2 regions of the Bradyrhizobium sp. Unk1 genome follow, and region 2 is predicted to be linked to the other one. Evidence: riboswitches for the same ligand, from Rfam matches in the RefSeq annotation. Region 2 holds a riboswitch; the other holds the start of a gene.
What was found. A riboswitch is a leader RNA that binds a small molecule or an ion and turns the genes downstream of it on or off. The one in region 2 is predicted to bind cobalamin.
Positions count from the first base shown of each region.

Region 1: linked by a shared signal. The riboswitch ahead of metE (5-methyltetrahydropteroyltriglutamate--homocysteine S-methyltransferase) and the one ahead of AC5ZFO_RS01105 (TonB-dependent receptor) in region 2 are both predicted to bind cobalamin.

Region 1 is NZ_JCAMOP010000046.1:52,339-60,002, reverse strand. Features, by position in the region: gene AC5ZFO_RS39135 (nodulate formation efficiency C protein) at 1-630, opposite strand, end outside; cobalamin riboswitch at 1,648-1,850, shown strand; gene metE (5-methyltetrahydropteroyltriglutamate--homocysteine S-methyltransferase) at 1,954-4,299, shown strand; gene AC5ZFO_RS39125 (hemerythrin domain-containing protein) at 5,499-6,098, opposite strand; gene fixJ (response regulator FixJ) at 7,331-7,664, opposite strand, start outside.
Region 2 is NZ_JCAMOP010000001.1:257,139-264,802, reverse strand. Features, by position in the region: gene cobF (precorrin-6A synthase (deacetylating)) at 1-725, shown strand, start outside; gene cobT (nicotinate-nucleotide--dimethylbenzimidazole phosphoribosyltransferase) at 736-1,788, shown strand; gene AC5ZFO_RS01110 (histidine phosphatase family protein) at 1,795-2,367, opposite strand; cobalamin riboswitch at 2,439-2,639, shown strand; gene AC5ZFO_RS01105 (TonB-dependent receptor) at 2,755-5,100, shown strand; gene AC5ZFO_RS01100 (PepSY domain-containing protein) at 5,113-6,534, shown strand; gene AC5ZFO_RS01095 (maleate cis-trans isomerase family protein) at 6,657-7,397, shown strand; gene hydA (dihydropyrimidinase) at 7,409-7,664, shown strand, end outside.

The DNA of each region.
Region 1 (7,664 bases), on a different contig from region 2:
TGGGATATTACAGTTCACTAAAAGCAAAACGCGCCACAGATCACCTTTCTCGGTCGGCTTGTCATTCTGCTTCGGCAAGTAGTCCACTCCAACAGGTTCAACGATAGTGCAGTGGCCCTGCCGCAGAAGATCGCCGAGCTGGCCTTGCGTAGTCGTCACAAAGTTGAAGTTGCTCGGATCATGCAGAAAGCGAAGATTTGCGTCCCTTTTGCCATCCTTGACTTCACTGGCGATCAACGAGAGCGCCAGGGCGCGCCAGCCCAATTCCATCGGCTTTGCATAGGTCGACGCAAGTTGAATCGTGCCGTCGAGCGCGATCTTCCAGGTGATAACGTACTGTTCGTCTGATGTATCATTCCGGTGCCTGGTCCACGAAACGAAAACATAGTCGTTTTGGTCAAGTTCAGCGACGCCCCACATTCGAGGGACAAACTGTGCCACCTTCGAGACGTTGGAGATAATTTGTTCTATTGTCTCGCCGTCTTGCGCTCGCCACGTTGACTTGAATCTTTCGATAAGGGGGCTCTCGTTGGCGCGAACACTGTTGCTCGTCGGAGCCAGCCCGGCCAGGCAGATCAGGGATTGACCGAGACAAAACCATAACGCGCGTCTTCCAAACATTTTCCTCATAACTGTCGGCCTATCTGGTTTCATCCACACGTCATTCCAAAGCGGGCAACCTTCAACCTGTTATGCGCGAGCGCAAGAAGTTAGCGGCGACGCAACGGGGAGACCGATGGTGTCCCGTGCGAGCAGGCGCTCCCCTCAATGTCACGCGCCGCTAACTTCGCTGCCGGCGACAGCCTCAATTTGCTGTGCTGGACATGCCCAGCAGGAGGAGACTGGGCATGCCGAAGACTTGCATTCTTCGTGCCAGGTAATAGACGGCAATTCGAACCGCTTTTGTGTCCTCTTTGTCGACTTTCCGACTGGCCCACGTCTGGATGTTTCCGTTCAGCGCTATCCAGCGCGGCTTATGCATCCTCGTCACGCACCGGATATTCGACGGCGCAGCGGAACGCCTCAGTGCCAAGTTTCTGATGAGAATTGGGAGCACGTTTGCCGCCATTGAACCGTTTGATTCGGTATCGTTGCCAGAATGTGCCTTTCGATCTCTGCCATGCGTTTGGGCATTTGCGGCCAATGGGCCATGGTGCGTTTGGCGCTCCTTTCGACATGCGGCGCTCCGGAAGTCGAGAACAGCCTCAGTCAGGTTCGCTTTGCACTCGATGGCCAACGAGGCGAAGCCGATCTTCACCGCCGAGCATTTGGAGTCTGGCTGGACCGCAAATCAACGTGCTGGCCGGGTATTGTTACTGGCTTTGCCAGCTTGGGCCTACCAACACGGATCCTGTGGGCCGAGAAGGTGGCTGGATGGTGGACGTGCTCAAGCAACCGCGGGGAAGCCGGGACTCGCAACAGATGCGTTCTGCTCGAGGCAGCAGTCCCGACCGCGCAAGCCGCATTTGTCCCTTCCACCGATCTGGCATGCGGCCCGCGGGCAGCTGCGATGGTCATTCCGTATCGCTGATTGGAGAGCGCTTCTACATCATCTCAACGATAGAGATGCACGGTCATTCGCGTAGCAGATGTCGCAGCATCAGCTTGAGACATAATCTGAGAGGTTGACGGAAGACTTCTCTTGCCGATAATCCAAGTCGTCGAGGTTCTCCGGTTTCCATTTGATCCGGAGCTAAGAGGGAAGCCGGTGACTATGCCGGCGCTGCCCCCGCAACTGTGAGCGGCAAGCCGCTGTCCAACGATGTCACTGAAGCCTGCGCGGCTTCGGGAAGGCCGGACAGAAGCGATGACCCGCGAGCCAGGAGACCTGCCCCGACAATATATTCGTCCACGGGCGGGGTGTCCCGGTGGTGCGCCAAGCAGCCGTCGCACCGCGCGACTTTCCCTGCCTGCGTCCGCCACGGCCTCTGCCCCCAACTTGGGGTTAACGCTATGTCTCTTCTCTCCCTTCCGGTTGCCACGCTAGGAACGCCACGCATCGGTCCAAGGCGCGAGCTCAAACTCGCTCTAGAAAGCTACTGGGCCGGAAAAAGCAGCGAACAGCAGTTGCTCGAGGACGCAGCTGGCCTGCGTGCCGCAAATTGGGCTCGTCAGAAATCTATCGGCGTCACGGTCATTCCATCCAACGATTTCTCGCTGTATGATCAGGTGCTCGACACAAGTGTCATGGTTGGCGCCATCCCGGAGATCTACGCCTCGAAAGGCGAATCCGTTTCGCTCAAGACGTACTTCGCCATGGCCCGCGGATCAGAATGCGACGATCAGGATGCGAGTTGCGGTCACGGACCGCGGGGTTTTGGCGCACCTGCGCAGGAGATGACCAAGTGGTTCGACACCAACTACCATTACATGGTCCCCGAATTTCACAGGGGACAGACTTTCAGGCTATGCTCTCGCAAGCCGATCGAGGAGTATGAGGAAGCCAAGGCCCTTGGCTTTCAGACCCGCCCTGTCCTGATCGGGCCTGTCACATTCCTAAAGCTCGGCAAGAGTCCCGATCCTGCGTTCCAGCCACTCTCACTACTGGATGAACTGATACCGGCCTATATCGAGGTTCTGCAGGAATTGGCCCAACGTGGGGCAAATTGGGTTCAGTTCGACGAGCCCTGCCTGGTTCTTGATCTGGATGAGAGGGCGCGACAATCTTTGCGACATGCCTATGACCGGCTCGAAAAGGAGGGGCCAGCCATCAACATCTTAGTTGCCAGCTATTTCGGCGACCTCGGGGCCAATCTGGACACCGCCTTGAGCCTGCCAGTTGCCGGACTGCACCTCGATCTCGTTCGGGCGCCACAGTTGTTGGACCAGGTCATCGCTGGCGGCCGAAGTGATCTCGTCATGTCGCTCGGTGTCGTCGACGGCCGGAATGTATGGCGGTCGAATTTGTCCTCGCTGCGCCAGCGGCTCGGACCCGCGATTGCGAAGCTCGGCAAGGATCGTGTACAGATTGCCCCATCCTGCTCGCTGCTTCATGTGCCGGTCGATGTTGAACTCGAAACCGGGCTCGCTTCCGACGTCAAGAGCTGGCTTGCTTTCGCAGTCCAGAAGATGCGGGAGCTCGCGATCCTGGCGCGGGCACTCGCAGGCAACCAGAATGTTGCGCTAGCTCTTGCCGAGTCGGAATGTGCCGCGACTATCCGCCGAACTTCGCCGAAAATCCGTGATGCCAATGTCGCTGTCCGGATGAAAGCGATCGATCAGACCACGCGTCGGCGCGCGAGCCCATTTCCCCGCCGTACCGAGATCCAAAGCAATCGTTTCGGACTACCGGCTTTTCCTACCACGACGATCGGATCGTTTCCGCAGACCACAGAGGTCCGGAATGCTCGTGCGGCGCATGCGCGAGGCGCGATAAGTGACGAGCAATACGACAGGTTCCTCAAGGACGAGACTGCGCGCGCCGTACGTTGGCAGGAGGACATCGGTCTCGACGTCCTCGTGCACGGCGAGTTCGAGCGCAATGACATGGTGCAGTACTTCGGCGAGCAGCTCGCCGGCTTCGCATTTACCAGGAACGGATGGGTGCAGTCCTACGGCTCGCGCTGCGTCAGGCCACCGATCCTGTTTGGCGATGTAGTGCGGTCGAAGCCTATCACCGTGGACTGGTGGCGCTACGCGCAATCACTAACGAGGAAGCCGATGAAGGCGATGTTGACCGGACCGGTGACGATCTTGAACTGGTCCTTTGTTCGCGATGATGTTCCCAGAAGCGAGGTCTGCCGCCAGATTGCGCTCGCGATCCGAGACGAAGTCCGCGATCTCGAGAATGCTGGTGCGACCATGATCCAGATCGACGAAGCCGCACTGCGCGAAGGAATGCCGTTGCGTCGATCGGAGTGGACGGCCTATCTCGACTGGGCCGTGGATTGCTTCCGCATCTGCTCATCGGGCGTCGCCGATGAAACGCAAATTCATACACATATGTGCTACTCGGAGTTCAACGACATCATCGGTGCGATCGCTGCAATGGACGCAGATGTCATTTCGATCGAGACGTCGCGCTCGAAAATGGAACTACTCGACGCGTTCAGGAACTACGAATATCCAAATCAGATCGGGCCGGGCGTCTACGACATCCACTCTCCACGCGTTCCCGAGACGGGCGAAATGACGGAGCTGATGGCGTTGGCTCGGGCCCGGCTGCAGGATTCGCAGCTCTGGGTCAATCCGGACTGCGGCCTGAAGACGCGCAAATGGGAGGAGGTTCGGCCGGCGCTAGCGAACATGGTCGCTGCCGCCCGCCAACTGCGCGCTGCATTCGATCCGCGAGGCCGTTGATGCGGGCTTGGGTCTATTCTCGACAAAGCTGATCCTCTTGCGGTCATTTGCGCACTCGATAATCCATGGAGCCTTGGGAACACAAAAAAGCCCGGCCCCGCGCTTTAGCGGGCCGGGCGAAAGTCTGGGAGGAGCGACGCTGACGCATCGCGCGGACTGCCATCGGCGGAAGAGAGGACAACCGCCGGTTCGATCACGGCAAGGACATTCGCCGAAAATCTGAGCCCAGTTGAAGCCCAAGCTCAGCGTAGCTCAATTATGCCGTGGTATGCGACTGTTTAGCCTGAAGTGTATAAATATACACCAAGGTTTGTCGCTCAAGAGCACGTGGGCCACGATTACGACAGCGATCAGGGGCAGTGATGCCGGGCGGTCACCGCAGGGGATGAGCCGCAAACTCGGTTCGCTCCTGGAAACCTTATGCTCGATCAGCGCGACGATACGAAAAACCCGGCTCCAAGGATCTCGCAAGCGTGGAGAATGCATGAGCGGCTGCTATTGATTTGAACCCTGCTTAAGGCAGTCCTTGGTCGACCGGTTCCACCCGATAGTCGGGCTTCGGCTTGGGCCTCTGTTTGAGAGTCTATGAGCGGACCACGCGGAGGATGTCGCGAGCTTGGAGATGGCACGGTGCCGATAGGGTGCTCCTCAGCGGTCAGCGTGGTCCTGCCCTCAACATTGGCCAGTTAAGTGATGGCGATCTCGGATCCGACACGACTCGGCTCCGCGCACAGTTAGACCGGACGTCCAGCACCTTGCCGTTCGTGCTAAACGTACCCGGGCGAGCATGCCTCGCAGTTGGCGTGCTATGGGTCGAACCAGCTGCGGTCGGATCATTCAGAGCGTGCCGGGCTGGGAAGGAGTGGGAGTGCTTCGCCGCACCGCGCGGCCGCAATCGTCCGTCCTTATGGGGCGCCGGACATGAGAGGCATCCGCTTCCCGCGATGTCACTGCGCAACTGCTAGACTGCGACGGTCACATTGTGGAACGTGCCGGAACCAGAGCTCAGGAAGGCTCGGCCATGGCGTTTGCGCCGGTGGTCGAGGAAGCGATCATAGTGCGCAGAAGCCATTTTGGCGGTACGGCAGCCTACGTGCCAGCGAACACCCCCATTTTCATTTCGACAGGATGAGCATGAGGTCTTATTCCTGCTGTAAAACGGCAGCGATCAATACGGCCCCTCCCGTCTCGGCGCCGTGTCAGGGGGGCCGGCCTTGGTGGACGAATAACGCGACCGAGCTCCGTTCGGCCTCAGCTTCTTGCTCCAATTTCAGAATATGCGCTCTTAGCGCATCGGAAGTGGCTGCCGCTGTCTCGCTGAACAGCGGATCTCCAAGATCGGTGACGGCGGAAGCGATTTCGGTCCATTCCTGTGCCGAGAGAGCCTTCAGTGCGACCGGAAAGAAATCTCGTTCTTCCCACATCATGTGGCGCCGCTCGCGTAGTATAAAGTCGCGTATGATACTGCCGACGTCTTGCCGAAAGAGCTCACAATCCGCGAGGATGGCGTCAATAGCTCGCGCGAAGCGGTGCAAACGGTCGACGACTTCCTGGTGTTCAACCGCGAGATCGCCGACGATTTCAGCTGCATCCGGATCGCAGGCCTTGAGCTTGGAAAAAATCAAGTCTTCTTGTGGATGATGGTACACCTCGGGGTAAACCTCGAAATAGCTGATAATCGCGCGAATGACCTCATAATCGGGACGGATCCCTTTCTCAAAAATCTCCAATTCGCGTTGGAGAGCGGCCAGAAGCAGATCAATGTTGCGATGCTCTCGAAGCAAAAGATCGATGATCATTGCGGTGCTCCTGGAGGCACAATGTAGGCCGGAAGCGTTTCTGCCACTTGCAAGTTCGCCCAAGCCGAGTTCGGTGTCCTTTGCGCTGCAATTTTCCGCGCTGTTCGACGCAAAAAAGCAGCGCGCTTGACTTGAGCTGGCGTAAATCAACTTAGCCGAAGTGTTGAGGTTTCCCACGCAAGGCGCTCGTCGGATAGCAGCTGGTCTCGGTAAAACTGGCGGCCTGGGCCTGCATGGCGGACCCTATCTTGCGAACGTCGATGGGACGCAGATTGGCTGATCCTGATGAACTGGAAAATTTGGATGTTTTCCCTAGGTAGAAGTCACTAAGTATTTACACGTAGGTGCCATGAGCAGGGCGTCTTCAATGGGGGCGGCGCGGTCCCTTGTTTGCTCAAACATGTTCAAATCGGATTAGAAAGCTGCATGCTGGCTCGTCGGCCGCGTCCATGGAAACAGTCGGAAGCGCACGGCCGCACCAGTGAAGAGCTCCAGCCAGCCGAAAAGTTGTCGTCCACCGCCACTTTCGGCTCGGCGCAGGGAATCTATTCGGGGGCCTTGGCTCTGATCCCCGTCAGCATCGGTCGGCCGCGGAGGTGACGAGGCGGATATTAACGGCATCCCGATCGATGTACGCTGGCCGACGTGGTCGACGCGCTTGATGATCATGCGGTACGCTGTCGTAGCCCCCCTTAGTGGTGTGTGACGATGGTTAGGGCGGCGCGCCTCGGCCAGAACCGCACTCTGCGCGCGTTGGTATGCCAGCGTTCCGTGCCCGCAGTGCCGCTTCGGCTCTCTCCAGCGCACGCGACCGTTTAATTTCGGCGACTGAAGTGACTGTCGCCCAGCCGGGCGCAATGAGCGAATGATGGTCCTCTCGTAGCCGATTGCCACAGCGTCAAGATGCGCACTTGTGCCCAATGCGATGGAAGTCGAACCGTTCACGGCAGCCCGCACCGGGAGCTCCGTTGGCGGATGGACCAGTATATTGCCGAACTATGCCGTCCTCCGGGGTGACAGACCTGCTGTCCATCGGAGCACAAATGTGGGCCCACGTAATTGATCTGCTTCATGTGCCGTCGTGATTCAAGAAACCAGCAGCGTGTGTGCATTAGTAGCCGTCACGAAAACATGATCGGCTCGGTGCGGTACGCCTGAAAACCCTCCGTTCGCCGTCTGGACTGCGCAGCTTGGATGCATGAATAAGCCATTCGCGCCATTTGCGCTGGTTGCTAGAGTCCCGCAGTAATGGCGATCCGCATCAACTCAGACATGCTGCGGGCATTGGTCTTGGCCATGAGGTTTGCACGGTAAACCTCGACTGTCCGGGGACTGATGCCGAGATCATGGGCGATCACCTTGTTAATCTTGCCGGCTAATAGTCCCTGCAGGACGTCACGCTCGCGCGACGAGAGGCCCGCGAGGCGGGCTTCCGCCTCCAGTTTCGCTGCGTCATCGGCTGGTTTCGTTGGCCGCGCTTCCAATGCACTATTGATCGCACGCAATAGCACCTCCTCCACGAACGGCTTCTCGATGAAGTCGACCGCACCCGCTTTCATCGCTTCG
Region 2 (7,664 bases):
TCGGTTGCGGTGATCCCGAGCAGCTCACGCGCGCCGCCGTTCAAGCCATCAACGCGGCCGATCTCATCCTGATCCCGCGCAAGGGGAGCGCAAAATCCGATCTCGCAGATCTCAGGCGGACGATCTGCGCGGATGTGCTCACCAATCAAACGACGCGTATTGCCGAGTTCGACCTTCCCGTGCGCGATGCCGGTGAAGCGGACTATCACAAGGGCGTGGACGATTGGCACGAGGCCGTGGCCGCGGCGTGGTCGCGGACGATCGCGAGCCAGCTCGGTGATGACGGCAAGGTCGCGCTGCTGATCTGGGGCGATCCTTCGCTCTACGATTCCTCGCTGCGCATTGCGCGGCGTCTCGATCCCTTGCCTGATATCGAGGTCGTGCCCGGCATCACCTCGATCCAGGCGCTCTGCGCGGCGCATGCGCTCCCGCTCAACGACATCGGCGAGCCCTTCCTGGTCACGACGGGCCGTCGCTTGCGCGAAGGCGGCTGGCCGCAGGGCGTCGATACCGTGGTGGTGATGCTCGACGGTGGCACGGCATTCCAGTCGCTCGATCCAAGCGGGCTGCACATCTGGTGGGGCGCCTATCTCGGCATGCCCGATCAGATTGCCATGTCGGGCGTTCTGGCCGAGATCGGCCCGCGCATCGTTGCCGCACGACAGGATGCGCGCGAGTGGCACGGCTGGATCATGGACAGCTACATTCTCAAGCGCAGGCCGTAAGCGAGGCAGCATGCTCCCCGAATGGGTCACCCAAAAATGCCCCGAGATTTCCGCGGTTCATCGCGAGGCGGCGCTCGCGCGTCAGGCGCAACTCACAAAACCGGCCGGCGCGCTCGGCCGGCTGGAGCAGCTTGCGGTCGAGCTTGCGGGCCTGCAGGCAACCGAGCAGCCGCGCGCCGCGCGGGTGCCGATCATCGTCTTCGCCGGCGATCACGGCATCGTCGCGCAGGGCGTGTCGGCCTATCCGCAAGGAGTGACCATCGCGATGATGGCGAATTTTGCCTCGGGCGGTGCCGCGATCTCGGTGCTGGCGCGTGAGCTTGGCTCAAACCTTGAGGTCGTCGACGCCGGCACGCTGGCGCAGGAGGCGATCGCGGGCGTTGTCACCGACAAGCCGCGCCAGGGCACGCGCGATTTCAGCGTGGAAGCCGCGCTCACCCCGACGGAGCTGGCATTCGCCTTCGAGGCCGGTCAGCGCGCAGTCGCGCGCGCGGCAGCCGGCAGGCCCGATCTCCTGATCTTCGGCGAGATGGGCATCGGCAATACCACGACGTCGGCGGCGATTGCGGCGAGCCTGCTCGGCATCAGTGCCGAGGAGATCGCGGGCAGCGGTACCGGCGTCGATGCGGCCGGCCGCGCGCACAAGGCGGGTGTGATCGATGCGGCGATTGCGCGTCACGGCGTTGCGGGCGCTTTGCCGGAACAGATTCTGTGCGCCGTCGGCGGCCTCGAGATCGCGGCGATTTGCGGTGCCATCATTGCGGCTGCGCAAGCCCGCATTCCCGTGTTGATCGATGGCTTCATCGTATCGGTGGCAGCGCTGGCGGCGGTGCGGCTGAACCCGTCGTGCCACTCATTCCTGCTGCCGTCGCATCAATCGGCGGAGCAGGGACATCGGCTGGTGCTGCGTGCGCTGAACGTGCAGCCGTTGATCAGCCTCGATCTCAGGCTCGGCGAAGGATCGGGCGCGGCCATCGCGCTGCCGCTGGTGCGGCTCGCGTGCAGCCTTCACAACGGCATGGCGACCTTCGCGCAGGCCAACGTGCCGGATCGCCCGGCCTGATCCGGCTCAAGCCGCGCGCTGATTGACCGCGACGACGCGCCAGCCCGCGGCGAGCCGGTCGATCCGGGTCAGTGACAACGGATCGATCACGAAGCGCAGGGCCGCTTGTGGTGTCAGGTCCAGCGCAATGCAGAGTGCGGCGCGGATCGTGCCGGAGTGCACGACGAGCGTTGCCGAGCCGGCGCCGATTTGCGCGAGACCGAGCCGGACGCGCGCGACCTGATCCTCGAAGCTTTCGCCGCAAGGCGGCCGCCCGTGCGCCGGATCGCTCCAGAACTGCACATAGGCCTCACCGCCGGTCGCCGCGAGCTCGTCATGCCGCCGGCCGGTCCAGTTGCCAAAATCCTGCTCACTGAACTCGGGCACCAACGCGGGTTCGAGTCCCAGCGCGCGCGCCGTCTCGACCGTGCGTCGCGCCGGGCTCGCCAAGCTCGCAGCATCTGGCGGGAGCCTCTGCCGCAACGCCTCCAGCTGCACGCGATCGCCGAGATCGGCGGGCGCGTCGGCCGCGTGGATCGTCCCTTTGACGCCGTCAACGGGCGCATGCCGTATCAGCCAGAGGAAGGTCTCGCCTTCCATGCTTATCTCCAAGGAAGTTGGTCGCTGCGGCAATAACGTCGCACCGGCACATTGACTCCGTCTTGTTGGTAATCCTAGATGGCTTTGACGGTTTCCCCGAGTGGGGATGAAAAGGGAATGCGGTGCGGGGATTTGTCCCCAATGCCGCGGCTGCCCCCGCAACTGTAAGCGGCGAATCTTGCGTCACGAGCCACTGGGTATCTCGGTCCCGGGAAGGCGATGCAAGGTACTGACCCGCGAGCCAGGAGACCTGCCGTCAGCCGTGGTCACACGCGAAGATGTCGGTCGGGGAGTACAGACATTCGGCTTCATCGGAAGGCTGGAAGGCCGAAGGTTGGACCTGGTTCGCTGTGACGTGCCACTGACGTCATACCGAGGTCCAAGACCGTGTCTTCCATCCGTATCGTACGACCGCGCAGCGTCCTGCTCGCTTCCGCCGCGCTCACGTCCTTTGCCGTTCTCGATCTGCCCACCGCGCTGGCGCAACAGGCCCGCGAACCGCTGCCGCCCGTGGAGGTGTCGCCCGCCCAATCCCGCAAGCCGGCTGCCCGGGAAGCCCAGAGCACGCGCCGCGCGGCCGCACGCAGGCCGGCCGCATCCGCAGCGCCAAAACCCGCCGTGACGCCTGCGACGGCGCAGACGCCGCTCAACACCAATGCGGTGGCCGAAAGCGCCTCGCGCCTTGGGCTGACCGTGCGGGAGATACCGGCCACCGTGGAAGTCATCTCGGCCGAGACTATGCGCGAGCAGGGCTATCGTACCGTGTCCGAGGGGGCGCAGGGCGCGGTCGGCGTGACCTCGGGCGACGCGCCGGGGGAGCCGGCGGGCTTCTCGATGCGCGGCTTTACCAACAGCCAGATCAACACGCTCTACAACGGCATCAAGATCGGCCCGCAGAACATGACCTCGCGGATCATGGACACGGCCAATCTGGAGGCCGTGGAGTTCCTCAAAGGCCCGGCCTCGCTGATCTCGGGCGAGGGCGCCGCCGGCGGCTCGATCAATCTTGTCACCAAGCAGCCGCACACCGGAGCGATCCGCAACGAGGCTGATTTCTCCTGGGACTCGCTGAACTCATTCCGCGCCCATTACGGCTCGGGCGGCAGCACCAATGTGCAGGGGCTGGACTACCGCTTCGACATCAGCCGCTCCTCGCTCAACGGCTTTGCCGACGACACCAATACCAAGACGCTGGATGTGTCTGGCCAGCTCAACTACCGCATCTCCGACAGCCTCAAGGTCTGGGGCGCGATCGAGTACCGCGAGGATCGCGGAAAGGCCTATTGGGGCGCACCGCTGGTGCCGGTCGCCTTCAGCGGCTCGCATGCGACGGCAGGGATTGTCTCCGGAAATTACGTCTCGAACTACAACAAAACCGATCTCGGTGCGGTCACCATCGACGACCGAACCTTCAACACCAATTACAACGTCCTCGACAACCGCAACGTGGCGCAGGAAGTCTGGCTGCGCGGCGGTTTCGAGCTGAAGCTCGCGCCTGATCTGACGTTGAAGAGCCAAGCCTATGGTTATGGCGCGGAGCGTACCTGGTTCAACAATGAGGTCGAGGCGTTCAATTCCGGTACGAACCTGGTCGATCGTGAACGCTTCTACGTCGCACACAGCCAACGGCTGGTGGGCAATATCACCGACCTGATCTGGGACACGAACATCGCCGGCTTCGACAACCGGCTGGTTACGACACTGTCGTCGAGCTATCTCGATTTCGTCCGGCCGGGCGCCGCAAACTTCCCAGGCGACTCCGTTTCGCTGATCGATCCCAATCGCGGCTATTACGGTTTGCTGACGACGCAGCAGCAGACCGCGCGCATCGACAACGAGGCCTTGTCGTTCGAGGACCGGCTGAAGCTGACCCGCAGCTTCGCGCTGATTGGTGGTTTGCGAGTCGAGCATATCGGGCTCGACCGCAACTCGACCGACAAGAACGGACTGGAGAAAGCGGGCTTCCCGTTCTCACAATCCTGGGTCCCGACGACGGGTCGCATCGGTTATACGTGGGACGCCGTCCCCGGCTTAACCTTCTTCAGCCAATACGCCACCGGCGCCGACATCTCGGCCAACAATATATTCCTGCTTGCTCCGACCCAGAACCTGGACCTGACCACCGCGCGCACCTACGAGACCGGCGTCAAGCACCTGTTCTGGGACAACCGGGCGGAGTGGTCGTTCTCGGCCTATGACATCGTGCGCAAAAACGTCTATGCGGCAGCCGGCGGCCAGACGCTCAACATCGCGGGACGGCAGGAATCGAAAGGTGTCGAGCTTGCCGCCGCGGTGCGCCCGATCGAGCCGCTGCGCCTCTGGGGCAACATCGCGTATGTCGATGCCCGTTATGCCGATTACAACTTCGTCGGCGGCTCGTTCTCTGGCAATACGCCGCCGAACGTGCCGCGCATCGTGGCCAATGCCGGTGCGTCGTACCGGTTCTTCACGCCTTGGCCGGTGGAACTCGGCATCACGGGCCGCTATGTCGGCGACCGCTACAACACCGATGCCAACGTCGTGACGATGAAGGCCTACACCGTCGCCGACGTCTACGCCTTCGTCGACATCCCGAAGACGGTGTTCAACGCGGTCGACCAGGCCCGTCTGGGCTTCCGCGTGCGCAACATCACCGACAAGCGCTACGCGATCTGGGGCGATCCGTTCTATCCCGACCAGATCCTGCTCGGTGCGCCCAGGACCTATGAGCTCTCGGCCGCGTTCAAATGGTAGGGCATTGATCACATGATGAACGCGATCGTCCTGCTGCATCGCTGGATCGGGATCGCGTTCTGCCTGCTGTTCGCGATGTGGTTCGCGAGCGGAATCGTGATGCACTTCGTCCCGTTTCCGTCATTGACGGAAGCGGAACGCTTTGCCGGGCTCGCGCCGGTTGATCGCGGAGAGGTGAAGATTGCGGTCGCGGATGCCGTTGCCGCGGGCGGGATCGCGGACGCCACGCGCGTTCGCCTGGTCCAGCGGAGCGACGGGCCGGTCTATGTCGTATCGAGCCCGTCGCGTGTGCGCGCGGTCCATGCCTCCGACGGACGGGATGCATCGGTGGCGTCCGCCGGCGTCGCGGTCGGTATCGCGCGGGATCATGCCCGGCAACGCGGGCTCGATGCTGCGCGGGCGGCGATGATTGCGGGCGCGGATTATGATCAATGGAGCGTACCGAACGGCTTTGATCGACATCGGCCTCTGTTGCGCGTCGCTCTTGGGGATGCGGCCGGAACCGAGATCTATGTCTCCTCGCGCACCGGCGAAGTCGTGCTGGATACGACCCGCAGCGAGCGCGGGTGGAATTGGGCCGGCAGCGTCCTGCACTGGATCTATCCGACAGTCCTGAGGAGCAACTGGTCCCTTTGGGATCAGGTGGTCTCGACATTGTCGCTTGTGGCTCTTATCGCGGCGACGCTCGGCGCGGTGCTCGGAATTATCAGGATCAGGATTCGAGGCCGCCGGATCTCGTCGCCTTATCGCGGCTGGCACGCGCTGCATCACATCATTGGTCTCGTCGCGACCGTTTTCGTGCTGACCTGGAGTTTCAGTGGCTGGCTCTCGATGGATCACGGCCGGCTGTTCTCGCGCGGGGAGCTGACCCCGACCGAAGCGGGCGTGGTGTATGCCGCGCCGGACTGGACGACCGCCCCGCCGTTCGGTCAGCCGTCGGCTCGCGAAGTCGAATGGTTCGCCGTCAACGGTGTTGTCTACCGGCGCGACCGGACCGGCCTCGCCAGTCAGACCTTGACTAAAACGGAGGAGGCGATCCGCAGCCGGCAGGTGGCATTCCTCGGCGAGAGGGATGTCCATGACCTGACGACGCGCCTTGCGCCGGGCTGCGGCGCCCCGTCCGTTCTTGCCGACAATGACGACTATCCCGCGCGCTCCGCCGTCCCCGGAGCGCCCGCCTATCGCTCCCGATGCGGCGACCTCTGGTTCGACATCGACGGTGCCGACGGCCGCGTGCTGCAACGCCTGGATGCCTCGCGGCGGGCCTATCGCTGGTTCTACAGCGCGCTGCACACGCTCGATTTTCCCGTTCTCATGGCGCATCCGCGTCTGCGCGATGTCCTGGTCGTCGGGCTCTGCTTGCTCGGGCTGGCATTTTCCGTCACCGGCATCGTCATCGGCTGGCGGCGCTTGCGGTCGACCTTCGCGGCTTGAGCTGCGTATCGAACAAATCATATGCGCCATGCAAATTGCGGGTTGCGCGGGCGATGGCAGGCGCGGATGATCGTCCGAGGGGGGCGCAGCGGTACATTCCCTCAATTGGGCGATCGCAATCGATGTCAATTCAGCGCAAGCGCCTCGGCATGATGACCCCGTCGTCCAACTCGGTGCTGGAGCCTGTCACCTATTCCATGCTGCATGGCGTGGACGGCGTCACCGCGCATTTCTCGCGCTTCCGCGTCACCGAGATCGCGCTCGATGCCGCGGCGCTGAACCAGTTCGATGCCTCGGTGATGCTGCCGGCGGCGGATCTGCTGGCGGACGCCAAGGTCGATGCCATTGCCTGGAACGGTACGTCGGCAAGCTGGCTCGGTATCGGCCGCGACCGGAGCCTGTGCGAGGCGATCGCGGCGCGGACCGATATCCCGGCGACGACCTCCACGCTCGCCTGCATCGACGCCGTCCGCGCGCTCGGCGCCGGACGCGTCGGCCTGGTCTCCCCCTATACGGACGATGTGCAACGGCGTATCGGCGATGTCTGGGCCGAGGAGGGGATCGCCCCTCACGTCGAGCGGCATCTCGGCCTGCGCGATAATTTTTCCTTCGGTGAGGTCACGCCCGCGACGATCGCCGACATGATCCGCGCGGTCGCGGCGGACGGCGCCGATGCCGTCGTCATTCTCTGCACCAATCTCGACGGCGCCGCGCTGACCGCCTCGCTCGAACGGGAGTTGGGCATCGCCGTGCTGGACTCGGTCGCGGTCACGCTGTGGCGGACGCTCGAACTCGCCGGTGGCGACGTCGCAGCCCTTGCGGCTTGGGGCCGGATCTTCCAGACATCAGCGGTTATCAAGTGACGGAGACGCCTGTGACGCAGCTCGATCTCGCCATTCGCGGCGGCACCATCGTGACGGCCAGCGACGAGTTTCGCGCCGATATCGGCATTCGCGACGGGCGCATCGTCAGCATCGCCGACCGCATTGAAGGTGCGGTGCGCGAGATCGACGCGACGGGTCTGCTGGCGCTGCCGGGCGGGATCGACAGCCACGTTCATATCTCGCAATCGTCAGGCCCGGACGTGGTGATGGCCGACGATTTTGCTTCGGCAACGCGCGCGGCGGCGG